4 regions of the Ensifer sp. Root127 genome follow, and region 4 is predicted to be linked to each of the others. Evidence: predicted binding sites of a transcription regulator. Region 4 holds the regulator's gene; each other region holds the start of a gene.
What was found. The regulator PhoB, encoded in region 4, activates phosphate uptake and scavenging genes when phosphate is short. The targets are predictions, from matches to a motif close to TGTCATNNANCTGTCAT.

Region 1 (7,502 bases), on a different contig from region 4:
CGAAGAGCGCAACTGACGTGACGTGAAGCGGCTTGCCGATGTGATCAGCAAAGGTGCTCTCAAGCACGGTCCGCATTGGTTTCGCTGTCTCGCCGGGTACCGGCCCGGTCAGCGTCAGGTGAAACTGAAATTCTTCGAAAACAAAGGGATATCCCCACTTTCTCAAGTATTCCCTCTGCCGCTCCGGAAGCTTGTCCGGGTTGCGTCGCGCCATGTCCAGGTCCGACAACGGCGCCCGAAACGGCTCGAAGGTTTGCACGGCCTGCGCCGCGAATTCCTGCAACGCCTCGCAGTGGGTCGCGGAAACCAGCGCGAAGAACGGGCCAAGCTGAAGGAGCGTGAGTTGAGGGATCTCGAAGGGTTCAAGGTTGTCGGCAAACGTTTCGAAGGCTGCGACCAGCTCGGCTTCGCTGCGGTCTTCGGCAAGTGTGAAGGGGGCCTTGAGAGTGCCGTGAAAGCCGTAGCGTCGCGGGTCGGCAGTCAGTGCATGTCGCGTGGCGGCATCAAGGCTGCCTAACGCTGAAAGTTCATTGGTCTCGCCGGTAAAGGCATCACGGCCGAGCCAACGGGCCGCCGTCTGCGACAGCCGGTCGTCTGCCGGCGGCGCGAAGTAGATTGCATAACGCACGGTCTTCACTTTCTTGTATCGACCGGCCCGCCGGAACGGCGGGTCGATTGTTCGCGGGATGCGATGCGCAGCTAGCCGATTTCCATGACAACATCATGATGACCGCGCTGCAAAAATTCTTCTCGTCAATGAGCCTTCTGCCCCATCAGTCGCGAGCGGCAGGCGTTCGAGATGCTGTCGAAAATAAACACGACCAGCAAGATGAGAAGCACCATATAAGCGACATTTTCCCAATCGGAGTTGGTACGCATCGCTTCCCAGAGTTTCAGGCCGATGCCACCGGCGCCGACAGCGCCGATGATCGTTGCCGAACGCGTGTTGGATTCCCAGAAATAGAGCGCCTGGCTGGCGAATACCGGCAGGACCTGCGGCAGGACGCCAAAGCGTTGCACGGCAAGCGGGGTGGCGCCGACGGATTTTACGCCTTCGCGCTGCTTGTCGTCGATGTTCTCCAAAGCCTCGGAGTAGAGCTTGCCCAAGGTGCCTGTATCGGTGAAGAAAATTGCCGACATGCCGGCAAGCGGTCCCGGGCCAAAGGCGCGCGTGAAGAACAATGCCCAGATGAACATGTCCACCGAACGCAGGAAATCGAAGAAGCGCTTGGCGATCTGGTTCGTCAGGAAATTCGGGGTGATGTTGCGCGCCGCCAGGAAGCAGAGCGGGAACGCGACCAGCGAGGCAAAAAGCGTGCCGACGAAGGCCATGACCACGGTCTGCAGCAGTTTGGTCCACACATCCAGATGCTGCCATTCGGCGTTGTAGAGGATGTTGTTCCAGGCAAGCGACAGGTTCGAGCGCGTGGGATCAATGCGCTCGCCGCTCGTGATCAACGAAAATACGTCGCCATAGCTCTTGCCGAAGAACGGTGAGTGGACGTCGAAGAGGAAATTGGCCCAGCCGAAGAAGCGATTGCGGATCGAGACGTCGTCACCTTCGACGTCGGCCCAACCAGTTGCACCAAAGGCGAGCGTGATCTTCTCGCCCGGGCGTTTCTGCGTGGCCCAGGCGGGAAGGGCACCCTGAGGGGTTACCGTGTCCTGGCCATCGACGGCCATCGTCAGCGTCTCGCCACGATGGGTTGCCTTGACGAGTCCGTCGGCAATTTCGATCTTCGTCGACCTGTCATAGGTGATGACGGCCCTGGTGATGATTTCCTCGGTCCGCATTTCGACGCGGTTCTGCTCACTTGGCGTATTGGCCGCGCCGAGCGCTGAACCCGGCGCCATGAAGCTGAAGGATGACGTCGTCTTGGGCTTTGCGGTCTGTGCGGTTGCAGCGGGTAATTCGACTTTTCGGGTCACGGTTTCCTTGTCGAGTTCCACCCATGCCGGATTGGGATTTGGCCCAAGTGGCGAGTTGCGCTGGTAATCGAGCGTCATCGTCTTGTCGCGGGCGATCTTGATCTCGGGTCGAACCTCGTAGGAGACCCAATCCGCGAGATAGGTCCCGGCAATGCCCCAATTGGCGTTGCCCAGAACATGCCCGATCGAAAAGAACCACCAGCTGAAGATGAGGTAAGCGACGAGGCCGACACTGATGACAATCGTGCGCAGGCGCTTGTTCGAGGAGCCCTGCAGCAAGTGCGGGTGACGCGATGCGATCGCATCCATTTCGAGAGCGCTTAATCTGGTCGTGGAGGTCATGATGCGCACCTACTGGGCAAGCTGGAAGGCCTGGTCGCCGACGAGGCGACGGCGCAGCCATGCGGAAAACTGGTCGACGGCGAAGATCGTTGCAAACAGCAGCATGACGATCGCCAGTGTCTTTGCCTGATGGCCCTGGCCGATCGACAGACGCAGCAGTTCGCCGATACCGCCGCCGCCAACTGCGCCGATGATGGTCGAGGCCCGCACGTTGATCTCGAGACGCAACAGGAAATAGCTGGCGAAATTGGGCAGCACCTGCGGCACCATGCCGAACCAGACGCGTTCGATCCAGTTGCCACCGGCGGCGCGCAGGCCCTCGTCCGGTTTCATGTCGGCGTTCTCGACCACCTCGAAAAACAGCTTGCCGAGTGCGCCGACCGTGTGGATCGAAACCGCCGCGATCGCGGGTATCGGCCCGAGCGAAAGGATTGCCAGGAAGAAGCCGGCGATGACCACTTCGGGAAAGGCGCGCAGGATCTCCATCAGCCGGCGCACGACACCCCGCACCCACGGATTGGGCATCAGGTTGCGGGCGGCGAGGAAACAGAAGATGAAGCCGAAGAACGTGCCGATGACGGTGGAGAAGATCGCGATGTTCACGGTCTCCAGCATCTTGTGCACATACTCAGGAATGTAGAAGCTCTCGGTCAGGTAGAGCCGACCCTCGGGATAATTGTACTTGAAGCTGCCGTCGTCGTAGGGCGAAGGCAGATCGAACATGGCGCGGAAGATTTCCAGGCCGTCACGCGGCGCGAGATCGCCGACGAAATCGAAGAAGTGCGGCAGGCGGTCGAAGAATTTGCCGGCATTGGAATCGTTGGCAAACCAGAGCGAGCCGGAAAGGGCGAGCAACAGCACGGCGAAGCCGAGCCAGGAGTAAAGCCGGCGACGGGAGTTCAACTCCTGCCAGTGGCGCTCGACCAGCGCGCCGTTTTCACTCAGATGCCTCGGGAGCATGGAAGTTGCCATGAATGTTCCGGCAATGCCGGCCTCTGTCGACAGGCGCTCCAGGCGCCCCAGAAAAAAGGCGAACGCTGGCCGTTTTGGCGGCCAGCGTCCTTGAATGATCAGGAAAATCAGCCGCCGATCGTTGCCTTGCGGGCGTCGATGATCGGCTTGTAGAAGTCGGCGTTGACTTCGGTGAAGCCAGTGAAATCGCCACCCTGGATGGCGGAGAAGCAGGCGGCATCGGTCTTCGGCAGGTCGAGCATGAACTGCTTGAACTTCGCCTTCATGTCGTCGTTCATCGTCGAGCGGACGACGATCGGGCCGTTCGGGATCAACGGCGACTTCCAGAGCTCGACCAGGTCGTTCATGTCGAGGATGCCCTTGTCGACCATCTTCTTCAGATTGCCCGAGGTGTAGCCGTCCTTGAATTCGCCGACGCCCGAACCGAAGGTCGTGCCGGCATCGAACGTGCCCTTGACGACTTCGAGAACCAGGTTTTCGTGACCGCCGCCGAAGCCGGTTTCACCGAAGAATTCCTTGACCGGCGCGCCGATCGATTCCGGCAGGGTGACGAGCGGGATGAGGTAGCCAGAGGTCGAGTCCGGATCTGCAAAGCCGAGCTTCTTGCCCTTCAGATCTTCGAGCTTGGTGATGCCGGAATCCTTGCGGGCGACCATGATCGAGTGGTAGCCGGTCGAACCATCGGTCTGGACGGTCGTCAGGATCGGCTCGACCGCGTCGGCCTTGGCGAGGTAGATCTTGGCAAAGCCCGAAGCGCCGAGTTCGGCGTAGTCGAGCGTACCACCGAGCAGGCCCTGGATGACGCCGTCATAGTCGGCGGCCGGGAACAGCGAAACCTTTTCGACGCCGATTGCGGCCGGCAGCTTGTCGACGATGCACTGGAAGTTGCGCAGGCGGTCGGCTTCGTTTTCGCCGCCGATGATGCCGACGCGGAATTCCTTGAGGTCTTCGGCCTGAGCGTGGCCGACGAGGGCGAGCAGGGCGACGGCGCCCAGAAGAGCTTTCTTCAGCATAAGGTTCTCCCGTTTCTCCGGCTTTGCCGGATGATATTCGGTTTCAAAGAGGTGCCCTTGACGTGGGCCTTCGATCCTGGCGGGCGTCAGATGCCGGCCAGTGCCAGCGGCTGGAGGCCGGCAGATGCCGTTTGTTCCTGCGGAATGGCCGCCGGAATGTTGATGCTTGTCGAGGTCATCGATTCCTCGATGCCCGTGTCGGCGCCGTAGATCTCGGCGACGGCGGCCGCCGTCAGATCCTTCGGCTGGCCGTCGAAGACGACGCGGCCGTGCGCCATACCGATGATCCGCTCGCAGTAGTTGCGCGCCGTGTCGAGCGTGTGGAGATTGGTGATTACGGTGATGCCGTCGCGCTCGTTGATGTCGCGCAGCGCGTCCATGACGATCTTGGCGTTGAGCGGGTCGAGCGAGGCGATCGGCTCGTCAGCGAGCAGAACCTTCGGCTGCTGCATCAATGCGCGGGCGATGGCCACGCGCTGCTGCTGGCCGCCGGAAAGCGTGCCCGCCGCCTGCAGCGCCGTCTGCTCGATGCCGAGGCGCTCCAGCGCGCCGATCGCCATGATGCGCTCTTCGCGGGTAAACATGTTGAGGATGCTCAGAACCGTCGAACGATGGTTCAGGCGACCCAGCAGCACATTGGTCAGAACGTCGAGGCGCGGCACCAGATTGAACTGCTGGAAGATCATCGCGCAGTCGCGCTGCCAGTTGCGCAGTGCGGCACCGCGCAGTGACGAGACTTCCGTGCCGGCAAACTCGATCGAGCCGGACGACAGGTCGACCAGGCGATTGATCATGCGAAGCAGCGTAGACTTGCCAGCGCCGGAGCGGCCGATCACGCCGACCATCTGGCCCTGGGGAATGTCGAAGGTAACCGAGCACACGGCTGTCTTCTTGCCGAACTGGCGGGTTACATTCTTCAACTGAAACATTTCTAGCAGGTCCTCTTTCGGGGAGACCGGTCATCGGTATGACACCTGCCATATCGGCGCTTCATGAAAGCGAAATGTCAGTTTCTTGTAGTTTATGTTACAGTTCACAGCCTCGCCGACATCCTTAACGGAATGTGACAATCGCAGCGGGATGGAGGTGCGTTGTCGCTACCTCAGGAAGCGCTCGGGGTTGAAACCGACGGGGTCAAGGCCGTTTGCGGCGAAGCTTTCGGGCGCCGGTAGGCCAATCAGCAGGTTTGCGGCAAGCGCGCCCAGTGCCGGCGACGTCAGAATGCCGTAGCCGCCCTGGCCGGCAAGCCAGAAGAAATCCGGTCGATCCTTGGCGTGACCGATCACCGGCAATTTGTCCGGTGAAAAGCTGCGCAAGCCGGCCCAGCTCTTGAAGATGCGGCGGACCGGGACGGTCGTCGCCTCTTCCACGTAGTGTGCGGCCCAGGCGACATCGATCTCCTCGGGCTGCACGTCCGTCGGTTCGCACGGCGTGGCGTCGGCGGGAGAGGCAAGCAGCCGTCCGCCTTCGGGCTTCATATAGAAGTCCTCGTCGATCTCGTTGATCTCGGGCATTGTCAGGGCATCGATTTCGGTGGGCAGGTCCACGGTGATCGCGCTGCGGCGATGCGGCACGATGCCGACCGGCGCCACGCCGAAGAGGCTTGCGACCGGATCGGCCCAGCCGCCAGCCGCATTGACGATGACCTGGGCATGGATCTCGCCGGCATTCGTCGAAAGCACCCAGCCATTTGCCTCGCGGCGCGGAGCCACGATGTCGCTGCGCTCAATCACCTCGGCGCCATGGCGACGTGCGCCGCGCAAGTAACCCTGCAGCAGGTTCTCGACCTCGATGTCCCAGAAGTTCGGGTCATAAAATGCGGCCGCCACATAGTCGCGCCGAAGAATCGGTACGCGGGTGATTGCTTCGTCGACGGTCAGCCTTCGCAGGTCGGGATTGACAGCGCTTTCCTCGGCAAACACCGCCTCAAGTCGTGCCGCTTTCTCCGCATTGGCGATCATGACGCCGCCACGCTGCTTCAACAGCGGTACGTCGGAAAAGCCTTCGGGAGGCTGATCGAAGAAAGTCTTGGAGATCGCCGCGAGCTTGCACACTTCAGGGGCGTTGTACCGCAGAACGAATTCGGCCGCGGAGCGCCCGGTGCTGTGATAACCGAGCCCGTCTTCCCGCTCGATGACGGCAACGGAGCGGTGCGGTGCCAGAAAAAAGGCCAGCGAAAGGCCGGCAATGCCGCCACCAACGATTGCCACATCAAATTCACGCATGTCCCAACCCCGCTCCTGATTTGGTGGGACCATAGGCAGCGCGTGTTACGCGTTCAAATTTATAACGGGAAATGTCGCTATCAATTCTGCTGATGATCAAGGCAGTGATCAAGCGGCGCGGTATCGGCCACATGCGTAAGGAAGGCGGCTTCGGCCGGATTGAGAATCGAGTTCGGGTTGGAGATGCGAAACACATCCGTCGTTGGCAGGTTGTGGTAGGGCGGCAGTTGCCAAAGTCGTCCGCCGGCGACGGCGGGCGCTGCCAGATGATCCGGCAGCATGCCGATGCCGACGTTGGAGGCGATCAGCCGCATCACTTCCTCGACATTGCAGGAGACGGCCCGAACCTGCTGGCCAAACGAGCCAATGGCGCGCACTGCCGTCACGGAGTTCATATGCTGTCCGCCGAGCACATCGGCGATGAACGCGATGTAGGCATTGCCGCGAAGATCGTTGAAATCAACACCCTCGACGCCGAACAGGGGATGCTCGCGGCCGCAGTAAAGCGCATAGCGCTCACGTACGTGGAAGCTCTTGTTCAGCCAGGCGGGGATGTTGCCGTCGCAAAGACCCATCGTCGCGATGTTGCGTTCGACTGCGCTCAGAACGTCCACAGTCGTGGCGACCGTCACCGAAATCGTTACCTTCGGATGCTGGATAAAGAAGCTCTCGAGCTTCCGGTCCCAGGCCGGGTTGTGGGCATGGCTGACGACATGAATGTTGAGGTGGCCGGTGATTTCCTCGCCCACCGTTTCAAGGACGTTGGGAAGCCGGATGACGGCCGCGAAGATGTCGCGGCACTGCGCGTGCAATCGGGCGCCGGCATCGGTCAGGTCGAAGCGGCCCGGGCGGCGGTCGATGAGCTTTTGCCCAACGGTCTGTTCGAGCCGCTTGAGCGCCATGCTGACGGCCGGCTGCTGCAGCAGGAGCCTGTTGGCCGCAGCGGTGATGCTGCCTTCCTCCACCACGACGACGAATGTGCGCAGCAAGTTCCAGTCGAGATTGTGAGCAAAGCGTTCTA
Region 2 (7,502 bases), on a different contig from region 4:
CTATATCTTCCTCGCCTGCATCGCGCTTGGCACGGCGGCGATCGCCGGCGTCAACTCGCTGTCGCAATCGATCACCGCGACGATCGCGTCCCAGGGGCGCGAGCTGCTTGCCGGCGACATCCGCTTCGAGCTCAACAACCGGGTGGCAACGACAGAGGAGCGCGCGTTCCTCGACGGGCTCGGACCCGTCTCGGTTTCAGCGGGCCTTCGCTCCATGGCGCGTTTGCCCGATGGATCGAACCAGGCACTCGTCGAGTTGAAAGCCGTCGATGCAGCCTATCCGCTCTATGGCAAGCTGGAAAGCCAACCGGATCAGCCGCTTGGCAGTCTGCTGGCGCGGCAGGGCGACGTGTTCGGTGCGGTGGCCGCACCGCTGTTGCTTGATCGCCTCGGCATTTCCGTCGGTGATGAAATCCTGCTGGGCAATGCCCGCATCAAGATTTCAGGCAAGATCGTGCACGAGCCGGATGCGCTCTCCGACGGATTCGGCTTCGCACCGCGCCTGATGGTTTCGGATGAAACGCTCAACGCATCGGGTCTCGTGCAGACGGGAAGTCTTGTCGAACACGGCTACAAGGTGAAGGTGAGCGATCCGACCCGGGTCGACGCGGTCCGCGGCGACGCCGAGACGCGCTTTCCGTCGGCCGGCTGGTCGATCCGCACCAGCTCCAACGCGGCCCCGTCGCTGACCGCCAATATCACCCGTTTTTCGCAGTTCCTGACGCTTGTCGGGTTGACGGCCCTGATCGTCGGCGGCGTTGGTGTCGCCAATGCCGTGCGCGCCTATCTCGACCAGAAGCGCAGCGTCATAGCCACCTTCAAGTGCCTGGGTGCGCCTGCCTCGCTGGTGGCGATGATCTATCTGTCGCAGATCCTCCTGATCGCTCTGATCGGCATCGCCATAGGGCTTGTTCTCGGTGCGCTCATTCCCTTCGTCGCCGCACAGTTTCTTGCCGATCTGCTACCGATTTCGACGGAGTTCAGGCTCTATCCCGGTGCGCTCGGCATCGCCGCCCTGTTCGGCGTGTTGACGGCGCTTGCGTTCGCCATCCTTCCGCTCGGCCGCGCACGCGGCATCCCGGCGACAGCGCTCTTTCGCCAGCAGGGCTTCGACCCCTCGGGCTTTCCCGCATGGCCCTATCTGGTCGGCGCGTTCGCCTGCCTGGGCGCGCTTGCAGGACTTGCCATCTGGACCGCCTATGACCGCTACATCTCGCTCGTGTTCCTCGGCGCGATCGCCTTCGCCTTCATCGTTCTGCGTCTCGTCTCGCTGCTGATCTCATGGCTTGCGCGCCGTAGCCCGCGCGTCAACTCGCCGTCGTTACGGCTGGCGATCGGCAACATCCATCGACCGGGCGCGCTCACGCCTTCGGTGGTGCTGTCGCTCGGCCTCGGTCTTGCGCTTCTCGTCACGCTTGCGTTGATCGACGGCAATCTTCGGCGCGAACTGACCGGCAGCATGGCCGAGCGGGCGCCCAATTTCTTCTTCGTCGATATCCAGGGAAGCGAAATCGAGGGGTTCCGCGCGCTGCTCAACGGATCGATGCCTGATGGCAAGGTCATCGAAGTGCCGATGCTGCGCGGCCGTATCGTCGCCTTCAACGGCGAGGACGTGAACAGTCGCAACGTCCCGCCGAGTGGCCAGTGGGTGCTGCGCGGCGACCGCGGCATCACCTATGCCAAGAACAAGCCGGAGAATTCGACGCTTGCAGAAGGCAGCTGGTGGGCGCCCGACCATAGCGGCGAGCCGCTGGTGTCGTTTTCGGCGGAAGAGGCGCGCGAGCTCGGATTGAAGATCGGCGACATGGTGACGGTCAACGTGCTTGGCCGCAACATCACCGCCAAGATCGCCAACTTCCGCAATGTCGAATGGGAATCGCTGTCGATCAACTTCGTGATGGTATTCTCGCCCAACACCTTTGCCGGCGCTCCGCATGCGTGGCTCGCAACGGTGATCGATCCCGGCGCGACGCCGGAGGAGGAGGCGACGGTGCTGAAAGCCGTGACCAACGCCTATCCGACGATCACCAGCGTGCGGGTAAAGGATGCTCTCGACATTGTGAACGCGCTTCTCGGGCAGCTGGCAACGGCGATCCGTGCTGCCGCCGCCGTCGCGCTCGTCGCCTCCGTCCTGGTGCTGGCCGGCGCGCTTGCTGCCGGCAATCGGGCGCGCATCCACGATGCGGTGGTGCTGAAGACGCTGGGCGCCACGCGCGCCACGCTGATCCGTGCCTTCAGCTACGAATACATCATCCTTGGCCTTGCAACCGCGGTCTTTGCGCTGTTTGCGGGCGGCGTCTCCGCCTGGTACGTCGTCAGCCGGATCATGAAGCTGCCGTCGAGTTTCCTGCCGGATGTTGCGGTTGCCACGGTCGTCATTGCGCTGGTGATGACTGTTGGCATCGGGCTTGCCGGCACCTGGCGTGTGCTGGGTCAGAAGGCGGCGCCGGTCCTGCGGGAGCTCTGAGCGGACGGAGTTAACCGTAAATCCCTGTCATACAAGGCCATAAACGCCCAGGCTGTGCCGAATCACGGGTCTGAAGGTCTTGTACGCAAGGGCTTTCGGCATCATATTTATCCACAGGCATGCTGGAGCCCCGCAGCGGCGCCTGGGCATGGGATGATGGCCGATCGGTCAGGTCATCCGCCCGACACCGTAAGTTCAACCGGGGCTTAAATGAGGAAACAATGGCTGATCTGAGAAACTACCAAACCCGAATGTCGCCCGCCGGCGCTCAGGCGGGTGCCGTGATCGACGAAGGCCTTCGCACCTACATGCTGAAGGTCTACAACTTGATGGCCCTCGGCCTGGCGATCACCGGCCTGGCAGCTTACGGAACATTCGCGCTTGCCGTCTCCAATCCGGCATTCGCCCAACTTCTCTATGCGTCGCCCCTGAGATGGGTCGTCATGCTCGCTCCGCTGGGTCTCGTGTTCTTCATGAGCTTCCGCATCAATAGCATGAGCGTTTCTGCCGCGCAGATGACGTTCTGGGTCTATGCGGCCCTGATGGGCGTTTCGCTGTCGTCGATCTTCATGGTCTTTACCGGCCAGAGCATCGTGCAGACGTTCTTCGTGACCGCCGCCTCGTTTGGTGCACTGTCGCTCTACGGCTACACCACGAAGAAGGACCTGTCCGGCATGGGCTCGTTCCTGATCATGGGTCTGTTCGGCGTCATCATCGCGTCGATCGTCAACATCTTCCTCGGCTCTTCGGCACTCGGCTTCGCAATCTCCGTGATCGGCGTGCTGATCTTCGCAGGCCTCACCGCCTACGACACGCAGAAGATCAAGGAAATGTACTACGATGCCGACGACAGCACCGTTGCTGGCCGCAAGGCGATCATGGGCGCGCTGACGCTCTACCTCGACTTCATCAACCTGTTCATGTTCATGCTGCAGTTCATGGGCAACCGGAACAACTAAGCCTGAAGAGATTGACGGAAAAGGCGGCTTCGGCCGCCTTTTTTGTTGCCCGGAAAAGGGCTTGATCCACGGGTGCGATCCATGTGACTGAATGAAAAAATCCAACCGTCAAGATCCTTCCATGTCCCTGACCCTGCGCGACGCCACCGTCTCCGATCTGCCCACCATTGCCGAGATCTATCGCGAATCCGTTCTGAACGGCGTGGCGACCTATGAGGTCGCGCCTCCGTCGCAGGCGGAAATGGCAGCGCGCTTCTCCACCATCGTCGGCCATGGTTATCCCTACATCGTCGCGATCGACGCGGCGGGCATGATCATCGGCTACGCCTATGCCTCGGCCTTCCGCACGCGGACGGCCTATCGCTTCCTGGTCGAGGATTCGATCTACCTGGCGCCTTCGGCACGGGGGAAGGGGGCAGGAAGGATGCTGCTCGCCGAGCTTGTTCGCCGCTGCACGGCGCTTGGATTTCGCCAGATGGTGGCGGTCATCGGCGGTGCCCATCCCGCATCGATCGCGGTCCATCAATCATTGGGTTTCGAACATCATGGGCTGATGAAGGCGACCGGCTTCAAGCATGGACGGTGGCTCGATACCGCGATCATGCAGCTTGCGCTGGGCGATCGAGCGACGAGCGATCCGCCCGAGGGCGTCTACCCGGATACGCTTTATCAAGCCTGAGGGCAGATGTCAGCGAAGCCAGAGCCGGCATGTGGGCCTGACTCTCCGATCGTTCCGATGTGGCGTCTCAGGTTTCGACCAGCTTGAGCGCCTTGTCGAAAACCTTCAGGACCTGTCCGAGCTCGTGCCCGCGCTTCAGAATCGTGCCGTGGACGTTGAGCACGCTAAAGGCACCTTGCTTGGCCGCCAGCTTCGGGTTTTTTTCGATGCGGAAGAGAGGCATCTCGCCCGCGCGCTTGAAAACGGAGAAGACGGCGCGGTCCTTCAGGTGGTCAATGGCGTAGTCGCGCCATTCGCCTTCGCCGACCATGCGGCCGTAGACCCACAGGATCTGGTCGAGTTCTCGGCGGTGAAAGGTGATGGGAGGAGCATTCCGGGCGTTCTTGTATTCCGAGAGATCGACGACCACTTCAGAAGTGGTCTGGCGCTGATGTCGCGCCTCGCCTCGCGGCAAATCCGGCTCATCGGTCATCGGCAATCCGGCCTTCTGTTGTGACAGAACGATAACAGTTTGCCTGACACGAGCCGAAAAGCAAGCCGGAACCGGCCGGAGCCGCTGGGTGCAGATGGCATTTCTTGCCTCTGCCCCATTTCAGTCAAATCGCCGCCCCAATTCACCGCAAAACTCGCGGGCGCTGACGGACAGAGTCGTTGCCACCGTATGTCCGGTCAGATCGTCATGCTGCGTGACCTTCAAAGAACGCAGTCATGGCCGGTTCGGTCCGGTAACTTCGAACCCTCAGCCCCAGCCCCTCGATGCTGCCGGGCCGAACCACCCCTTACAGCGCCGCGCGTCAAGTATGACGCGCAAAGGACGCTGTAATGGTTCAGGCATGCCGCCTATTTTCCCTAAATCGATTCCGACTTAAAGCGTCCTGCAGCCGCTCACAGTTTGCCCTGCGGGCCGGCGAGCACGGCAGTCGCGCCGATGATCGCGCCCGGGGTTTCAGCATCTTTCATCGACTGCAACAGCACCGCGCAGCCGCTTTTGCCACGCTGCTCCGTCAGGACGGTTGCAGGCAGGGTGAAGGTCGCAGGCTTGCCATCCCACATGCCAATGGTCTGGATATCGCGCACTGCGTGCCAGTAGGCGATCTTCTTGCCGCTGTTTTCGCCTTTCTCGACATTGACGATCTTCGCCCGGTCGAAATAGACGACGACGACATTTGCCTTGCCGTCACCCGCGCCGACCTTGATCGAAATCTCCTCGCCGTTGATCTTCGCGTCAACCGGAACGGCAAGCCCCTTGCCGGCGGTCTTCATGGCGTCGAGCCGGGATTTGATCGCCTGCAGATTGGCGCCGTTGACGTGGTCGCGACCGTTGAGGATCGCCTGCGGTGTGTAGACGCCATTTCGACCCAGCATGCGGGCATAGGCATATTGCCGGTCTGTGTTCTCTGTCGAGGCGAGCGTGTCTTTCCAACCGAGATAGTTCCAGTAGTCGACGTGATAGGACAGCGCCACCACGTCGCCGTCATCGACCAGCTTCTTCAAGGCGGCATCGGCTGGAGGGCAGGAGGAACAGCCCTGGCTGGTGAAGAGTTCGACGACGCCTTTGATAACCTTGCCATCCTCAGCCATAGCCGGAACCGACGCTGCAGCAAAAAGCCCGAAAGCCATTGCAACGGGGCGAAGGAAATATCTGTCTGCGAATGTCATGGCGTCACTTCATTGGCGGCCGACAGGCCTACTTCACGGGGAAGTCCATTACATACGACGCCGATGCTTCAACGGGAAGTCACGTTGGAGTGAGGATATGGGCAGGCAACCTATAGGAAACGTGAAAAGGCCGGGACACCTTGCGGTATCCCGGCCTTTCAATGTTTCAAGCAACCAGAGCGATCAGGCGGCGAGGTCGCGCAGAACCGTCTGCAGGATGCCGCCATTGTTGACGTAGGTGACTTCATCGAGCGTATCGATGCGGCAAACGAGCGGAACGTCCTTCACGCTGCCGTCGCCATAGGTGATCTTGGCGACGCGCTTTTCGCGCGGCTGAACGTTGGCGAGATTGTCGATCGTGACGATCTCGTCGCCCTTCAAGGCCAGCGATTCCCAAGTCGTTCCCTGTTCGAAGACGAACGGGATGACGCCCATGCCGACCAGGTTCGAGCGGTGGATACGCTCGAAGGACTGGGCGATCACGGCCTTGACGCCGAGCAGGTTGGTGCCCTTTGCAGCCCAGTCGCGCGACGAGCCATTGCCGTATTCGACGCCGGCGAAGATGACGAGCGGAACGCCCTCTTCCTTGTACTGCATGGCCGCATCGTAGATCGACATCTCTTCCTTCGACGGATAGTGGATGGTGTAGCCACCTTCCTTGCCGTTCGGGCCGAGCATGTGGTTGCGGATGCGGATGTTGGCAAAGGTGCCGCGCATCATCACCTCATGGTTGCCGCGACGCGTACCGTACTGGTTGAAGTCGGCGACGCCGACGCCATGGTCGATGAGGTACGAACCGGCCGGCGAAGCCGCCTTGATCGAACCGGCCGGCGAGATGTGGTCGGTGGTGATCTTGTCGCCGAACAGGCCGAGAACGCGAGCACCCTTGATATCGGAGATGCCCAAGCCGGACTTGCCCATGCCAACGAAGTAGGGCGGGTTCTGCACGTAGGTCGAACCATCGTCCCAGGCGTAGGTCTGGCCCGGAGGAACCTGAACGGCCTGCCAGTTTTCGTCGCCCTTGAACACGTCGGCGTACTTGGTCGCGTAGAGTTCGCGGGTCACGTACTTGAAGATGAACTCCTGGATTTCCTTGGAGGTCGGCCAGATGTCCTTGAGGAAGACCGGGTTGCCGTCCCGATCTTCGCCGAGCGGCTCGTTGGTCAGGTCCTTCTGAACCGTTCCGGCGAGTGCATAGGCGACGACGAGCGGCGGCGAGGCGAGGTAGTTGGCCTGAACGTCCGGCGAAATACGGCCTTCGAAGTTGCGGTTGCCGGAGAGAACGCCGGCGGCAATCAGGCCCTTGTCGTTGATCGTCTTGGAGATCGGGGCCGGCAGCGGACCGGAGTTGCCGATGCAGGTGGTGCAGCCGAAGCCGACGAGGTTGAAGCCAAGCGCGTCGAGGTCCTTCTGCAGGCCCGACTTGGCGAGGTATTCGCCGACGACCTGCGATCCCGGTGCAAGCGAGGTCTTGACCCACGGCTTGGACTTCAGGCCCTTGGCAACGGCGTTGCGGGCGAGAAGGCCGGCGGCGATCAGAACCGACGGGTTGGACGTGTTGGTGCACGACGTGATCGCAGCGATGGCAACGTCGCCATGGCCGAGATCGAAGTCGGTGCCTTCGACAGCGTAGCGGTTCGAAAGCTGGCCCGGCTTCTTGTAGTCGCCTTCGAGGGCGGTTGCGAAACCGGATGCAATGCTTTCCAGCGGGATGCGGCCTTCCGGACGCTTCGGACCG
Region 3 (7,502 bases), on a different contig from region 4:
GACACAGCCTCCGCATTCCAGAATTTCCAGCATGTCGAGGACAGCCTGTTGTTCAGTCATGCCACAACACCGATTTTTGCGCTAAACCCCACAATGGTTGGGGGTTCACCTTTTGTCCAGAACCGACAGCCGATTTGCTGTGGATTGTCGACCCTTGCAAACAATGGTTGTTGCCCAGGGTCGCGGCAGCATCACAGGGCCGCCGGGTGCGGCGGCCCTTAAAAACGAGGGCGTCGCTAGCCCGGATGGCTGGCTTCAACGACGGCGAGTGCCGCCATGTTGACGACGCCACGCGAGGTCACGGACGGCGACAGGATGTGCGCCGGCAGTGCTGAGCCGAGCAGGATCGGTCCGACATGCAGGCTGTCCGTCATCGTCTTGACGACGCCAAGCGTGATGTTGGCAGCATCCAGGTTCGGGAAGACCAACAGGTTGGCTTCGCCCGAGAGCGTGCTGTCGGGCATGACGCGCTGACGCAGCACTTCGGAGATGGCCGAATCGCCGTGCATTTCGCCATCGACTTCCAGATCGGGCGCGAGTTCGCGCACAAGCTGAAGCGCCTGGCGCATCTTGGTGGCACTCTCGGAATCGCGCGAGCCGAAGTTCGAATGCGAGACCAGGGCGGCATGTGGCGTGATGCCGAAGCGCCGGATCTCCTGCGCCGCCATGACGGTGGTCTGGGCGATTTCTTCGGCACTCGGGCAGTAGCTGACATAGGTGTCGGTGAAGAACGTGGCGCCACGCTGCGAGATCAGCAGGCTGAGGGCCGAGAAATCGAGCACGCCGTCGCGCTTGCCGATGATCTGCGAGACGTCGCGCAGGTGCTTGCTGTAACGCCCTTCGACACCGCAGATTAGCGCATCGGCTTCGCCGCGCTTGACGGCAAGCGCCCCAATGACGGTGGTGTTGGTGCGGACGATCGTGCGGGCAGCTTCCGGAATGACACCGAGACGGCCGACGAGGGCGAAATAGTCCTCGACGTAGTCGCGGTAGCGCGGGTCGCCCTCGGGGTTGACCACCTCGAAATCGATATCCGGACGAATGCGCAGGCCGTAGCGACGCAGGCGCGTCTCGATGATCTGCGGACGACCGATCAGGATCGGGCGGGCCGTGCCTTCCTCCAGCAGCACCTGGGCGGCGCGCAGCACGCGCTCGTCTTCACCTTCGGCGAAGATCACGCGGTTCTTCTGCGCATTCTTGGCGGCGGCAAAGACCGGCTTCATGATGAAGCCCGAGCGGAAGACGAAGCGGTTCAGCTTGTCGAGATAGGCGTCGTAGTCCTGGATCGGGCGGGTGGCGACGCCGCTTTCCTCGGCAGCCTTGGCAACCGCCGGCGCAATCCGGAGGATCAGGCGTTGGTCGAAGGGCGAGGGGATCAGGTAATCGGGACCGAAGACCGGCGTCTCGCCGGAATAGGCGCGGGCGGCCACGTCGGACGGCTCCTCGCGGGCAAGGCCGGCAATGGCGCGGACCGCCGCCATCTTCATTTCTTCGTTGATCGTGCTTGCGCCGCAGTCGAGCGCACCGCGGAAGATGTGCGGGAAGCAAAGCACGTTGTTGACCTGGTTGGGGAAATCCGAACGGCCGGTGCAGATCATCGCGTCGGGGCGCGCCGCGCGCGCTGCCTCCGGCATGATCTCGGGCGTGGGGTTGGCGAGCGCCATGATCAGTGGCTTTTCGGCCATCTGCACCAGCAGTTCCGGTTTCAGGACTCCAGCGGCGGAAAGACCGAGGAAAACGTCGGCGCCGCCGATACTGTCGGCTAATACCCGGTTGTCGCTTTCCTGCGCGTATACGGACTTCCATTCGTCCATCAGCACTTCGCGGCCCTTGTAGACGAGGCCTTCGAGGTCGTGCACCCAGATGTTTTCGGTCTTGGCGCCAAGCGTGACCAGCAGATTGAGACAGGCGAGCGCTGCGGCACCTGCACCCGAGGTAACGATCTTGGCCTTGGCGATGTCCTTGCCGGCCAGTTCCAGACCGTTGAGGATTGCGGCCGCAACGATGATCGCGGTGCCATGCTGGTCGTCATGGAAGACGGGGATCTGCATCTTTTCGCGCAACTGGCGCTCGACCTCGAAGCATTCCGGCGCCTTGATATCTTCGAGGTTGATGCCGCCGAAGGTCGGCTCGAGCGCCGAGATGACATCGACCATACGCTCGATGCTCGCCGCGTCGATCTCGATGTCGAAGACGTCGATGCCGGCAAATTTCTTGAACAGGACGGCCTTGCCTTCCATGACCGGCTTGGAGGCAAGCGGACCGATATTGCCGAGGCCGAGAACGGCCGTGCCGTTGGAAATGACCGCGACAAGGTTGGCGCGTGCCGTGTAGTCGGCAGCCGTTTCAGGATTGTCGCGGATGGCGATGCAGGGCGCAGCCACACCGGGCGAATAGGCGAGCGCGAGATCGCGCTGGTTGCCGAGCGGCTTGGTGGGCTGAATTTCGAGCTTCCCAGGGCGAGGGTAACGGTGGAAGAAAAGGGCCTGCTGGTCGATGTCGCCGCTGACCGGACCTGTCTGGGATTTCGTTTTGTCGCCCGTGCTCATAGTCTGCATTCCTCTTTTTTGGACGTGGCCTTGTGGCATGAATTGCGAACCGCGTACAGTTTTTGCGCGGTTCTTTTAAGCCGGTGCGACGAAGCGGCCGGCGTCCGTGTCATCTTCCTGAAACACGAGTCTGGTTTTGACGGGCCCCAGAAGGCTCAATCAAGACGAGGCTGGTATGATGGCGGCACCGCAAATCAATTCCGTAAGACACCTCAGGACGTTGTTCATCTCCGACGTCCACCTCGGCTCCAAGGCCGCCAAGACCGACTTTCTTATTGATTTTCTGCGCCATCACGAGGCTGAGACCATCGTTCTCGTCGGCGACATCGTCGATGGCTGGCGGTTGAAGCGTAGCTGGTACTGGCCGCAGAACTGCAACGACGTCGTCCAGAAGCTGCTGCGCAAGGCGCGCAAGGGCACGCGCATCATCTATATCCCCGGCAATCACGACGAGTTCATGCGCGATTTCCCGGGTGTTCACTTCGGCGGCATCGAAGTGGCGCAGCGCCATATGCACAAGGGTGCCGACGGCCGCAACTATCTGGTGCTGCATGGCGACGAATTCGATGTGGTCGTGCGCAATGCGCGCATCCTCGCCTATCTCGGCGACTGGGCCTACGATACGGCGATCGCCATCAATATCGGCCTGGCCGCCGTTCGTCGCCGGCTCGGCATGCCCTATTGGTCGTTCTCTTCCTGGGCGAAGCTGCAGGTGAAGCACGCCGTCAACTTTATCGGTGAGTTCCAGAAGGTGGTTGCCGACGAGGCGCGGCGGCATGATGCGCAGGGCGTGATCTGCGGCCATATCCACCATGCGGTCATCGAGGATATCGGCGACGTGCGCTACATCAACACGGGCGACTGGGTCGAAAGCTGCACGGCGATCGCCGAACACCACGACGGCACCATGGAACTGATCACCTGGCATCAGATGCGCGGCGGCGTCGCAGAGGCCGAGGGAACGGCCGAAGCCGAACGGCTTCTGGCGCACCTGCTGACGCAACGGGCAGCCTGACGGGAACGCCGGCGAGGGCGCAAGCGTCGCTTGTAGTGAAATCTAGGTTATGGCGATCCGGCAGCGGGCTATGCTATTGCTGGCCGATAGCCATCAGGTTCTCCCATGATTCCCTCCCAAGCGCCCGCAACTGTGGGCCCTCCGCCGCGTCATTTTGCGCTTCGCATCGCCTTGCTCTTCTGCGCTCCGTTGATCGTCAACGGTTTCGCAATGCCGTATTTTCCGGTCTGGTTGAGCACGCTTTCCATGAGCGATTTCGAGATCGGCGTCGTGCTGGCGCTGCCGATGTTCGTACGCGTGATCACCGCGCCAATTGCCGGTGTGATCGCCGATCGGCTCGGAGAGCGCACGATCGTTTTGATCTGGTCAGGTTTCCTGTCGCTGGCGACGGCTTTCGTGCTGTTCTACGCCCGGGAGTTCTGGCCGGTTCTGATCATCTATACGCTGCAATCGGCGGTCTATTCGCCCTATGTGCCGATCGTCGAGGCGATCGCGCTTTCCGGCGTCCGGCGCTGGGGTTTCGATTATGCGCAGATGCGGCTTTGGGGTTCCGTCGCCTTCATCGGCGCAACCATGCTCGGCGGCTGGATGATCGGCATCTTCGGTGGCGACATGGTGCTGCCGGCGATGGCGGTCGGTTTCGGCCTGACGATCCTGATGGCCTTTGCGGCGCCAAAGGTCGGCCGACCGCGGCGCCCGTCACCGATCACGGCGCTGACCGAGCCTCCGCCGCAATCGTTGCGCCAGCTCGATCTGCAGCTATTGCTGATCGGCGTGACGCTGGTGAACGCCAGCCACGCCATGCTCTTCGCTTTCTCGGCAATCTACTGGCAGCATATCGGCTATAGCGGCACGGAGATCGGCATCCTCTGGAGTGCCGGCGTTGCTGCTGAAGTGACGATGTTCATCTTCGCCAAGGCGATCATCCGCCGCTTCAGCGTCTGGACGATGATCCTGTCCGGCTGCTCGCTGGCGGTCGTGCGCTGGATCATCTTCCCGATGGATCTCGGCTTTTCCGGCTATTTCGTGCTGCAGTGCTTCCACGCCTTCACCTATGCGATCATGCACACCGGCATGCAGAACAAGCTGGTGGAGCGCGTCGTCGAGGAGCAGGAGGCATCGGCCCAGGGGCTCTATTTCTTCTACACCGGCATTTTCACGGCGATCCTCACCTTCCTGTCCGGCTATCTCTACGCCTGGTACGGGGTGAACGGGTTCTATTCGATGTCGGTCGTCGCCTTTGCCGGCTGCTGCTTTGCCGTTGCCGCCTGGTATCTTCAGCCCCAGAGGCGTGGTTCCGGCGGAAAGACCAGCGAGGCTTCGTAGCGCAGGCCGGGCGTGCGATCGCGTGCCAGAAGCAGGGGCCCGTCGAGATCGACGAAATCCGCGCCCTGCGCCGCCAGGATTGCCGGTGCCATGCCGAGCGAGGTTCCGACCATGCAGCCGACCATCACCTTGAGGCCGAGCGACGTTGCCGCATCGCGCATGCGAAGCGCCTCCGTCAGGCCGCCCGTCTTGTCGAGCTTGATGTTGACGGCGTCATAGCGATCGACCAGGGCCGAGAGGTCGCCGGTCGCGTGCACGCTCTCGTCGGCACACACCGGAACGGGGCGGGCGATCGTGGCCAGGGCCTGATCATGGCCGGCGGCAAGCGGCTGTTCGATCAGGTCGATGCGCTGCTCGGCGCAGATGGCGAAGTGATAGGCGAGGCTGTCGGGCGTCCAGCCTTCATTGGCATCGAGAATGATGCGGCTCTCCGGCGCACCCTCGCGCACGGCGCGGATGCGGGAGGCATCGTCTGATGTGCCGACCTTGATCTTGAGCAGCGCGCGGTGGGCATATTGTGCGGCCTGGTTGCGCATCGCATCGGGCTCGGCAAGCGACAGCGTATAGGCCGTCGTCAATGTGCCAGGTGAGGAGAGACCGGCAAGCTCATGGACAGATTTGCCTTTCTGCTTTGCTTCCAGATCCCACAACGCACAGTCGACCGCATTGCGGGCCGCACCCGGCTTCATCGCCGACTGTAGCTCCGGGCGCGTCAGGCCTTGTTCGATCTGCGGGCATATGGCTTCGATTTCGGCGAGCACCGAGGCAATGGTTTCGTTGTAGCGGCCATAGGGTACGCATTCCCCCCAACCGCTGGTGCCGTCCTTGGTGATTCGGCATGTCACGACGCTTGCCGTGGTCTTCGAACCGCGTGAAATCGTGAATGTGCCCGCAATCGGGAAGTCTTCGGTTGTCGCTTCGAGCACAGTTGACATGAAATCTTCTCCGGCGGGGCCTATCTGGCGCTTAGGTCTTGATGTTACCGGCTTCGTCAGGATGACATCAAGGATGTGAGCCGTTATGACGGAGCAAGCTTTTACGAGCGGTTAGCAAATCGGGATGACAGAGACCAGGTGACGCGTTCCCAGACCAAGATCGTTGCGGATGTCGCGCTCAGTGGAGACGCCGGAGGCTCGGAACGCGCGTATGTCTTTTCAGGCGTCTGGCGGCACGAGACAGCTGAAGCCATGGCCGCCAAGCTCGAACAGCTTGCGCGCAAGGGCAGCAGCGTCAGGCAGTTCGATCTGTCGGGTGTGACGGCTATGGACACGGCCGGCGCCTGGATCATCCGGCGCTTCATGACGCGGCTTGCCGGACCTGAAAAGGACGAGATCCAGTTCGTCGACGGCGGTCAACGCTATGTCGAGCTGATCGGCGCGCTACCGGCGGAACTGCCGGCACCGGAGGACGAAAGCGAACATCTTCCGCTGTTCCAGCGGCTGTTCGCACCGGTCGGCGAGGTGATGATCGCCACTTGGAACGATACCGTCGCGGCGATGTACATTCTCGGCTCGGCGGTTCGCGGTGCCCAGCTCAAGCTCGGGCGGCACAGTGGCGTCTCGCCGGCGGCCATCGTTCACCAGATCGACCGCATGGGCGTCAAGGCCGTGCCGATCATCATGCTGATGTCCTTCCTGATCGGTGCGATCATTGCGCAGCAAGGCGCATTCCAGCTGCGTTATTTCGGCGCCGAAGTCTTCGTCGTCGATCTGGTCGGCATCCTGCAACTGCGCGAAATCGGCGTGCTGCTGACCGCCATCATGATCGCCGGGCGTTCGGGCAGCGCGATCACGGCCGAGATCGGTTCGATGAAGATGCGCGAGGAGGTGGACGCGCTGAAGGTCATGGGCCTCAGCCCCGTCGGCGTCTTGGTGTTTCCGCGCCTCGTGGCGCTGACGATCGCGTTGCCGCTCCTGACCATCATTGCCAACTTCGCAGCACTGACCGGTGCGGCGCTGGTCGCTTGGACCTATTCGGGCATCACCGTTGCGACCTTCCTGTCGCGCCTGCAGGAGGCCGTGGATTTCTCATCGGTTGCGGCAGGCATGATCAAGGCGCCGTTCATGGCGCTGATCATCGGCGTGGTGGCGGCAGTCGAAGGCCTGAAGGTTGGCGGCAGCGCCGAATCGCTTGGCCGCCACGTGACCTCTTCGGTGGTCAAATCGATCTTCGTGGTGATCCTGATCGACGGCCTGTTTGCCATGTTCTACGCAGCGATCGATTTCTGAGGCGGATGGAACGATGAGCACAGCAGCCACGGAAAGACAGCAGGATCCGGCCTACGAACACGAAGCGGTTCTGTCCGTGCGCGACCTGACGGTCGGCTTCGGCTCCCACATCGTGCTCGACAAGCTCAACCTCGAGATTTTTCGCGGCGAAATCCTCGGCTTCGTCGGTGCCTCGGGTACCGGAAAGTCGGTGTTGATGCGCACGGTGCTGCGGCTTCTGGCCAAGCGCTCCGGCACGATCAAGATCCTTGGCGCGGAATACGACAGGATGTCCGAGGTTGACCGGATCGCGCTCGACATGCGTCTCGGCGTGCTTTTTCAGCACGGCGCACTCTTTTCGGCCCTCACGGTGCGTGAAAACATCCAGGTGCCGATGCGCGAATA
Region 4 (7,502 bases):
ATGCGCTGCCTGTCGTCAGGTAACGTCCGTTGTTTCCACCCCGGAACGTCCCGCATTCGGCCTAAATCGTGTCGCATGCGGGAAATTTCAATAGGCAGACGCGCCGATCAGACGAGCCCCATGCACCAGGCGATGATCGACTTCTGTGCGTGCAGCCTGTTTTCCGCCTCGTCGAATACCACCGACTGCGGCCCGTCGATGACCTCGTCGGTCACTTCCTCGCCGCGATGCGCCGGCAGGCAGTGCATGAACAGTGCGTCCGGCGAGGCGTGCCTCATCAGCGCGTCGTTGACCTGGAAGGGCTGGAAGACGTTGTGGCCGCGAGCGCGATGCTCCTGGTTCATGGAAATCCAGGTGTCGGTAACGACGCAATGCGCGCCGGCAACGGCCTGCTCGGCCTCATGGCAAAGCAGGATCTCGCCGCCATTGTTGCGCGCCCAGTTGAGGATCTTGTCGTGCGGCTCGGAACCGAGCGGCACCGCCATGTTCATGCGGTAGCCGAAACGGGCCGAGCCCTCGATCAGCGAGTGAAGCACGTTGTTTCCGTCGCCGGTCCAGGCGATGGTCTTGCCCTTCACCGGGCCGCGATGCTCCTCGAAGGTCATGATATCGGCCATGATCTGGCAGGGATGGGTGTCGTCGGTCAGGCCGTTGATGACGGGCACCGTGGCGTGCTCGGCAAGCTCGAGAAGACGGCGATGATCGGTGGTGCGGATCATGATCGCATCGACGTAGCGTGACAGCACCTTGGCAGTGTCGCCGATGGTCTCGGCGCGGCCGAGCTGCATTTCGGTGCCCGAGAGAAACAGGGTTTCGCCGCCGAGCTGGCGCATGCCGACGTCAAAGGAGACGCGCGTGCGGGTCGAAGGCTTTTCGAAGATCATCGCCAACATCTTGCCGGCGAGCGGCTTTTCGGCGGTTCCGGCCTTCGTCGCCGTCTTTCGCACGCGTGCGTCATCGATGATCGTGCGCAGATCGGCTGCCGTCATGGCCGAAAGATCGATGAAATGTCTTGTGCCTGCCATCGTAGTCAATTCCTGTCTCAGAATGGCCCGTGGAGCGCGACCGGTGTCGAAGAGCCAAAAGAACGCTCGACACCTTGGGCTCGCGCATGGACCCTTGGGAAAATCGCTGCCGATCTCCGGGTTCACAAATTAGGCTGCGGCGGTACCGCTGCTGCTTCTCACGGCTTCGGCCGCGCGCTCGATCCGCGCCAGGCCTTCGCGCGCTTCCGCGGCGGTCACCGTCAGCGGCGGCAACAGGCGCAGGACGTTTTCGCCGGCCGGAACAGCCAGCAGCTTCTCCGCGCGGATCGCCTTCAGGAGATCGGCCGAAGGGCCTTTCGCCTTGATGCCGAGCATCAGGCCGTCGCCGCGGATATCCTCGATCACATCGGGGAAACGGTCCTTCAACGACGCGAGGCCCTGGCGGAAGACCAGGGCCACGTCGCGGACATGCTCCAGGAAACCGTCGGCCAGGATGACGTCGAGCACGGCGTTGCCGACAGCCATGGCAAGCGGGTTGCCGCCATAGGTCGAACCGTGCGTACCGGCGACCATGCCGGCAGCCGCCTCTTCGGTCGCAAGGCAGGCACCGAGCGGGAAGCCGCCGCCGATGCCCTTGGCGACAGCCATGATATCCGGACGGATGCCAGCCCATTCATAGGCGAAAAGCTTGCCGGTGCGGCCGACGCCGGACTGGACCTCGTCGAGGATCAGCAGCAGACCGAACTCGTCGCAAAGCGCGCGCAGCTCCTGCATGAATTCCTTGGTGACCGGGCGGATGCCGCCCTCGCCCTGGATCGGCTCGATCAGGATCGCCGCCGTCTCGTCGGTGATCGCATCCTTGAGCGCCGTGATATCGCCGAAGGGAACCTGATAGAAACCCGGGGCCTTCGGGCCAAAGCCCTCGATGTACTTCTGCTGACCACCCGCCGCGATGGTCGCGATCGTGCGTCCGTGGAAGGCACCCTCGAAGGTGATGATGTGGAACTTCTCCGGATTGCCCTTGGCATAGTGGTAGCGACGCGCAGTCTTGATCGCGCATTCGAGCGCCTCGGCACCCGAGTTGGTGAAGAAGACACGATCGGCGAAGGTGACGGCCGTCAGCCGGCGTGCAAGGCTCTCCTGGCCGGGGACCTCATAAAGGTTGGACAGGTGCCAGACCTTCTCGGCCTGCGCCTTCAACGCCTCGACCAGATGCGGATGCGCATGGCCAAGCGAGTTGACGGCGACGCCGGCGGCGAAGTCGAGATAGCGCGAGCCGTCTTCGGCGATCAACCAGACGCCCTCTCCTCGCTCGAAACGCAACGGCGCACGCATGTAGGTGTCGTAAAGCGGCGTGGTTGCAGTCATGGCGAGCCTCTCCTTCATTGCTATCGGCATCGATCCGAGCCCCTGTTGAGCGCGGCAAAAAATTAAAAATGCCGCCTTGCGGCGGCGCAGGCACTATTCCTATTTCGCAGCGCAATGTCAACAAAACCAAGCTTTGCAGTGCGGTCGGACGGGTCTGATCCATGCGACGAAAAAATCACGCGACGGGGCTTGCAAAAATGCAACGCCCACCGAGCAAGTTGGGGAAAACCAAGAAATCGATTCGGCGCGATTCGCGGGACTCTTGCCACGGAGTCCGCCGGTCAGTAGGTTAATGTTCAATTACTAGACGCATGCGGCGGGCCTAGTCACCAAAAGTGTTATCGCGTTGCAGCTCCGGAGCCTGTCCGGAGCGTGGTGAGAGATTCTGTCATCGCCAACGCTGAGAACGGAGAGTGCAGAAATGAACTGGACTGACGAGCGGGTGGAAAAACTGAAGAAGCTTTGGTCCGAGGGCCTGAGCGCGAGCCAGATCGCGGCACAGCTCGGCGGCGTCAGCCGCAATGCGGTCATCGGCAAGGTTCACCGGCTGAGCCTGCCCGGCAGGGCCAAGGCTGGCGGAACCACCGCCGCGACCCGGCCGAAGCAGCGCCCGACTTCGGCGCCGCGCGCTCCGAACTACGCTTCGCGCGTCACGACACGGACGGTTACCCGTGCGGCCGGCGCGACCGTGCTCAAGGAAGAGGTCGAAGTCGATCTCGTCGCCGAACAGGATTTCCGCATCCAGACGGATGTGGTCGTGCCAATGTCGCGCCGCCTGGAGCTGACGCAGTTGACCGAGCGCACCTGCAAATGGCCGATCGGCGACCCGCTCAAGGAAGAATTCCACTTCTGCGGCAACGATTCCCCGGAAGCTTCGCCCTATTGCACATTCCATGCGCGGCTTGCCTATCAGCCGACCTCCGAGCGCCGTCGCGCTCGCTGAGACGACCGAAAACCACATGCAGAAAAGGGGCCGCACGGCCCCTTTTTTATTGGCTGCTGCATGTTTCCCTGGTTCGTATTCGCTTCAAGGAAACATGCCGCAATTCAAGATGCAACAGCGACCTTTGCGCGTCCATTAAGATGCGCGGCGCTGCAGTGGCCGGCTGGCTCAGCTTTCGAGCGAGTAGCCGGCACCGCGAACGGTGCGGATGACATCAGGCATGCTCGAGAAATTCAGTGCCTTGCGCAAGCGACCGACATGCACGTCGACGGTGCGCTCGTCGACATAGATATCGTGGCCCCAGACGCCATCAAGGAGTTGCGAGCGCGAGAACACCCGGCCCGGCGACGACATCAGGAATTCGAGCAGGCGGAATTCCGTCGGACCAAGGCGGACCTCGCGGGTGCGGCGATGCACGCGATGGGTCTCGCGATCGAGCTCGATGTCGCCGCAGCGAAGCAGCGTCGAGAGGACCTCGGGCTTGGCGCGCCGCAGCATCGCCTTGACACGGGCCATCAGCTCCGGGGTCGAGAACGGCTTGACGACATAATCGTCGGCGCCGGTGGCAAGGCCACGAACCCGCTCGCTCTCCTCGCCGCGCGCCGTCAGCATGATGATCGGCAGGCGCTCGGTTTCCGGACGTTGGCGCAGCCGGCGGCAAAGCTCGATGCCGGAAACGCCCGGCAGCATCCAGTCGAGGATCAGGAGATCCGGGAGGCGCTCCTGTAGGCGGATCTCCGCCTCGTCTCCGCGCAGGATCGTATCAACATCGAACCCTTCGGCTTCGAGGTTATAACGCAGCAGGACACTCAGCGCCTCTTCGTCTTCGACAACGGCGATTTTCGGCAACATCAGGCAACGTCTCCTTACCCAGAGCGTCTCGCGTTCGATCGAACGCAAAGAGATGCTCGAACATATAGAATCTGGAGCACTCCGCGCGTTTTCATAGGCACGCGCGAAAACGTATAGCTTCAGACGCAGTAGAGCAGGGCCGCAACCAGGGCTGCGACCGGAGCAGGTTCATAAGCAGGCACTCGAACGTATCCGGGTCTTAAAGCGCGTCGCGATCTCTAAGATGCGCTTGTTGTGCTTTAAGTTCTTGTTTTTGCACATGTCGTTATCGCAAAACCGCTGCGCACTTTTGCGCGACATGCGTTAGTCCTTCACGGCACCCAGCGTCGACGTATTGTCGTCCTTCGGACGCTCGCCTTCCGGCTGCGCGCCCGTCGCCATGTAGTAGATCGTCTCGGCGATATTGGTGGCGTGGTCGCCGATACGCTCGATGTTCTTGGCACAGAAGAGAAGATGCGTGCAGGGCGTGATGTTGCGCGGATCTTCCATCATGTAGGTGAGCAGCTCGCGGAACAGCGAGGTGTAGATCGCGTCGATCTCCTCGTCGCGCTCGCGGATGCTGTTGGCCTTCTCCGGCGAGCGGGAAGCGTAGACGTCGAGGACTTCCTTGAGCTGCACCAGCGCAAGCTCTGCCAGGTGTTCGAGACCGCGCGCCAGCTTGCGCGGGATGCCGGAGCCGGCAACCGCGATGACACGCTTGGCGTTGTTCTTGCCGAGGTCGCCGACGCGCTCCAGATCGGACGCGATGCGGATCGATCCCATGATCTCGCGCAGGTCGGCAGCAACGGGCTGGCGCTTGGCGATGGTGACGATTGCCTTTTCGCCGATCTGGCGTTCGGCTTCATCGAGGATGGTGTCGTCGGAGATCACCTTCTGCGCCAAGGCGAGGTCAGAATTGACAAGCGCACGAACGGATTCGCCCACCATCTGCTCGGCAAGCCCGCCCATCTCGGAGATGCGGCGCGTGAGATATTTCAGTTCTTCGTCGTAGGCGGACATTATGTGCATGGACATAGTCTTCGATCCTTGCGGGCGCGTTCAGGAAACGGGGTGAAGAGGAGCTTCGGCCATCAACCGAACCGGCCCATGATGTAGTCCTGGGTACGCTGGTCATCCGGATTGGTGAACATCTTGTCGGTGTCGTTCTCCTCGACAAGATTGCCGAGGTGGAACATGGCAGTGCGCTGCGAAACACGCGCCGCCTGCTGCATCGAGTGGGTGACGATGACGATCGTGAAGTTGGTACGCAGCTCGTGGATCAGTTCCTCGACCTTGGCCGTCGCGATCGGATCGAGCGCCGAACAGGGCTCGTCCATCAGGATCACTTCAGGGCTGACGGCAACGGCGCGCGCGATGCACAGACGCTGCTGCTGGCCGCCCGAAAGACCGGTGCCCGGCTCCTGCAGGCGATCCTTCACCTCGTTCCACAAACCAGCCTTCTGCAGGCTGGTCTCGACGACTTCGTCGAACTCAGACTTGGTGCGGGCAAGCCCGTGGATGCGCGGGCCGTAGGCGACGTTGTCGTAGATCGACTTCGGGAACGGGTTCGGCTTCTGGAACACCATGCCGACGCGGGCTCGCAGTTCCACGACGTCGATCGTCGGGTCGTAGATGTCGTCTTCATCGAGCGTGATCTTGCCGGTGACGCGGCAGTTCTCGATGGTGTCGTTCATGCGGTTCAGCGTGCGCAGGAAGGTCGACTTGCCGCAGCCCGAAGGGCCGATCAGCGCTGTCACCGTGTTCTCGCGGATATTGAGATTGACGTCGAAAAGCGCACGCTTCTCGCCGTAGTAGACCGACACATCCTTGCCGATCATCTTGTAGGGCACGGTGTTCATTTTCTGATCCAAGGCTTTTTCGACTGCTGCTTCTGACATGATGTTCATAGTAATTACCTCACTACCAACGGCGCTCAAAGCGACGTCGCAACAGAATGGCGCCAAGGTTCATGACGACGAGGAAGATGAGAAGAATGATGATCGCGCCGGATGTGCGCTCGACGAAGGCGCGTTCCGCCTCGTTGGCCCACATGTAGATCTGCACCGGCAGCGCGGTCGACGGCTCCATCGGCGAGCCGGGATAATCGACGACGAAGGCGACCATGCCGATCAACAGCAGCGGCGCGGTTTCGCCAAGTGCATGGGCGAGACCGATGATCGTGCCGGTCAGGATGCCCGGCATCGCCAGCGGCAGGACGTGGTGGAAGATGGTCTGCATCTTCGACGCACCGAGACCGAGCGCTGCCGAGCGGATCGACGGCGGGACCGCCTTCAACGCTGCACGGGTGGCGATGATGATCGTCGGCAGGGTCATCAGCGTCAGCACCAGGCCGCCGACGAGGGCGGCCGAGCGCGGCATGCCGGCGAAGTTGATGAATACGGCCAACCCCAAGAGACCGTAGACGATCGACGGAACGGCGGCGAGATTGTTGATGTTGACCTCGATGAGATCGGTCAGCCGGTTCTTCGGCGCAAACTCTTCGAGATAGATCGAGGCGGCAACGCCGATCGGCAGCGACAGCACGAGCACGATCAGCATCATGAACAGCGAACCGAGGGCGGCAACGCCGACGCCTGCCGCTTCCGGACGGCTCGAGGCACCGAAGGTGAAGATGCCGGTGTTGAAGCTCTTCTTCAGGACGCCGGCGCTTGCAAGCTCGTTCATCCAGGTGACCTGCTGGTCCTTGACCTTGCGCTTGCTCTCATCGACCTTCAGGTCGATCTGCCCCTTGAAGGCGGAGTCGACATTGGCTTCGGCGAGCAGTGTCACCGGTATGGTCTTGCCGATAACCGACGGGTCGGCGACGACGATGTCGCGCAACAGCGTGCGGGAGCTTGCAGACACCATGTCGGTGGCCCGCTTGACCAGCGGACGATTGCTCGGATCGATGCCGAGCTGCTTGATCAGCGCATCGCGGACCAGCAGCGGATAGTTGGCCGCCACCAGCACCTTGCCGTCGGTCGCGCGCTCACCCTTGGGATCGATGACCTTTTCGGTGAATTCGATCGGCAGCGTGATCGTCGTCTGCTGGAACGCGGTGTAGCCGTTGGAGATCACCGTCCACAGCAGCAGAGCGAGGAAGAACAGGCCAAGACTGATGGCGCTGATGCCATAGGCACGGAACCGACGCTCGGCCGCGTAGCGACGCTTGATGCCGATATCACGCTTGGCGGATGCGGGGCGGACGGAGATCCGGACGGCCGGGGAAGCGATGTCGGTCATTCGTACTGTTCCCGATATTTGCGCACGATGTAGAGCGCGTAAATGTTGAGGCCGAGCGTGATAACGAAGAGCGTGATGCCGAGTGCGAAGGCAACCAGCGTCTGCGGCGAGGTGAACTCAAGGTCACCCGT

Region 1: a site for PhoB is predicted at 5,249-5,265, ahead of phnC (phosphonate ABC transporter ATP-binding protein). Genes of this name have one in related genera too.
Region 2: a site for PhoB is predicted at 4,598-4,614, ahead of ASD03_RS33630 (DUF2794 domain-containing protein). Genes of this name have one in related genera too.
Region 3: a site for PhoB is predicted at 2,657-2,673, ahead of ASD03_RS16380 (UDP-2,3-diacylglucosamine diphosphatase). Genes of this name have one in related genera too.

The regions. Positions count from the first base shown of each region.
Region 1 covers NZ_LMDX01000051.1:48,136-55,637, reverse strand. The annotation lists gene ASD03_RS31465 (DUF1045 domain-containing protein) at 1-628, opposite strand, end outside; gene phnE (phosphonate ABC transporter, permease protein PhnE) at 754-2,271, opposite strand; gene phnE (phosphonate ABC transporter, permease protein PhnE) at 2,281-3,243, opposite strand; gene phnD (phosphonate ABC transporter substrate-binding protein) at 3,351-4,256, opposite strand; gene phnC (phosphonate ABC transporter ATP-binding protein) at 4,343-5,185, opposite strand; gene ASD03_RS31440 (FAD-binding oxidoreductase) at 5,354-6,481, opposite strand; gene ASD03_RS31435 (LysR family transcriptional regulator) at 6,562-7,502, opposite strand, start outside.
Region 2 covers NZ_LMDX01000052.1:231,256-238,757, reverse strand. The annotation lists gene ASD03_RS33645 (ABC transporter permease) at 1-2,467, shown strand, start outside; gene ASD03_RS33640 (Bax inhibitor-1/YccA family protein) at 2,689-3,426, shown strand; gene ASD03_RS33635 (GNAT family N-acetyltransferase) at 3,548-4,105, shown strand; gene ASD03_RS33630 (DUF2794 domain-containing protein) at 4,173-4,577, opposite strand; gene ASD03_RS33625 (thioredoxin family protein) at 4,991-5,764, opposite strand; gene acnA (aconitate hydratase AcnA) at 5,948-7,502, opposite strand, start outside.
Region 3 covers NZ_LMDX01000012.1:368,980-376,481, forward strand. The annotation lists gene ASD03_RS16370 (LuxR family transcriptional regulator) at 1-60, opposite strand, end outside; gene ASD03_RS16375 (NADP-dependent malic enzyme) at 237-2,549, opposite strand; gene ASD03_RS16380 (UDP-2,3-diacylglucosamine diphosphatase) at 2,725-3,564, shown strand; gene ASD03_RS16385 (MFS transporter) at 3,670-4,890, shown strand; gene dgcA (N-acetyl-D-Glu racemase DgcA) at 4,842-5,825, opposite strand; gene ASD03_RS16395 (MlaE family lipid ABC transporter permease subunit) at 5,964-7,118, shown strand; gene ASD03_RS16400 (ABC transporter ATP-binding protein) at 7,132-7,502, shown strand, end outside.
Region 4 covers NZ_LMDX01000001.1:951,875-959,376, forward strand. The annotation lists gene argF (ornithine carbamoyltransferase) at 108-1,025, opposite strand; gene ASD03_RS04490 (aspartate aminotransferase family protein) at 1,155-2,354, opposite strand; gene ASD03_RS04495 (GcrA family cell cycle regulator) at 2,776-3,297, shown strand; gene phoB (phosphate regulon transcriptional regulator PhoB) at 3,466-4,149, opposite strand; gene phoU (phosphate signaling complex protein PhoU) at 4,453-5,163, opposite strand; gene pstB (phosphate ABC transporter ATP-binding protein PstB) at 5,220-6,035, opposite strand; gene pstA (phosphate ABC transporter permease PstA) at 6,049-7,371, opposite strand; gene pstC (phosphate ABC transporter permease subunit PstC) at 7,368-7,502, opposite strand, start outside.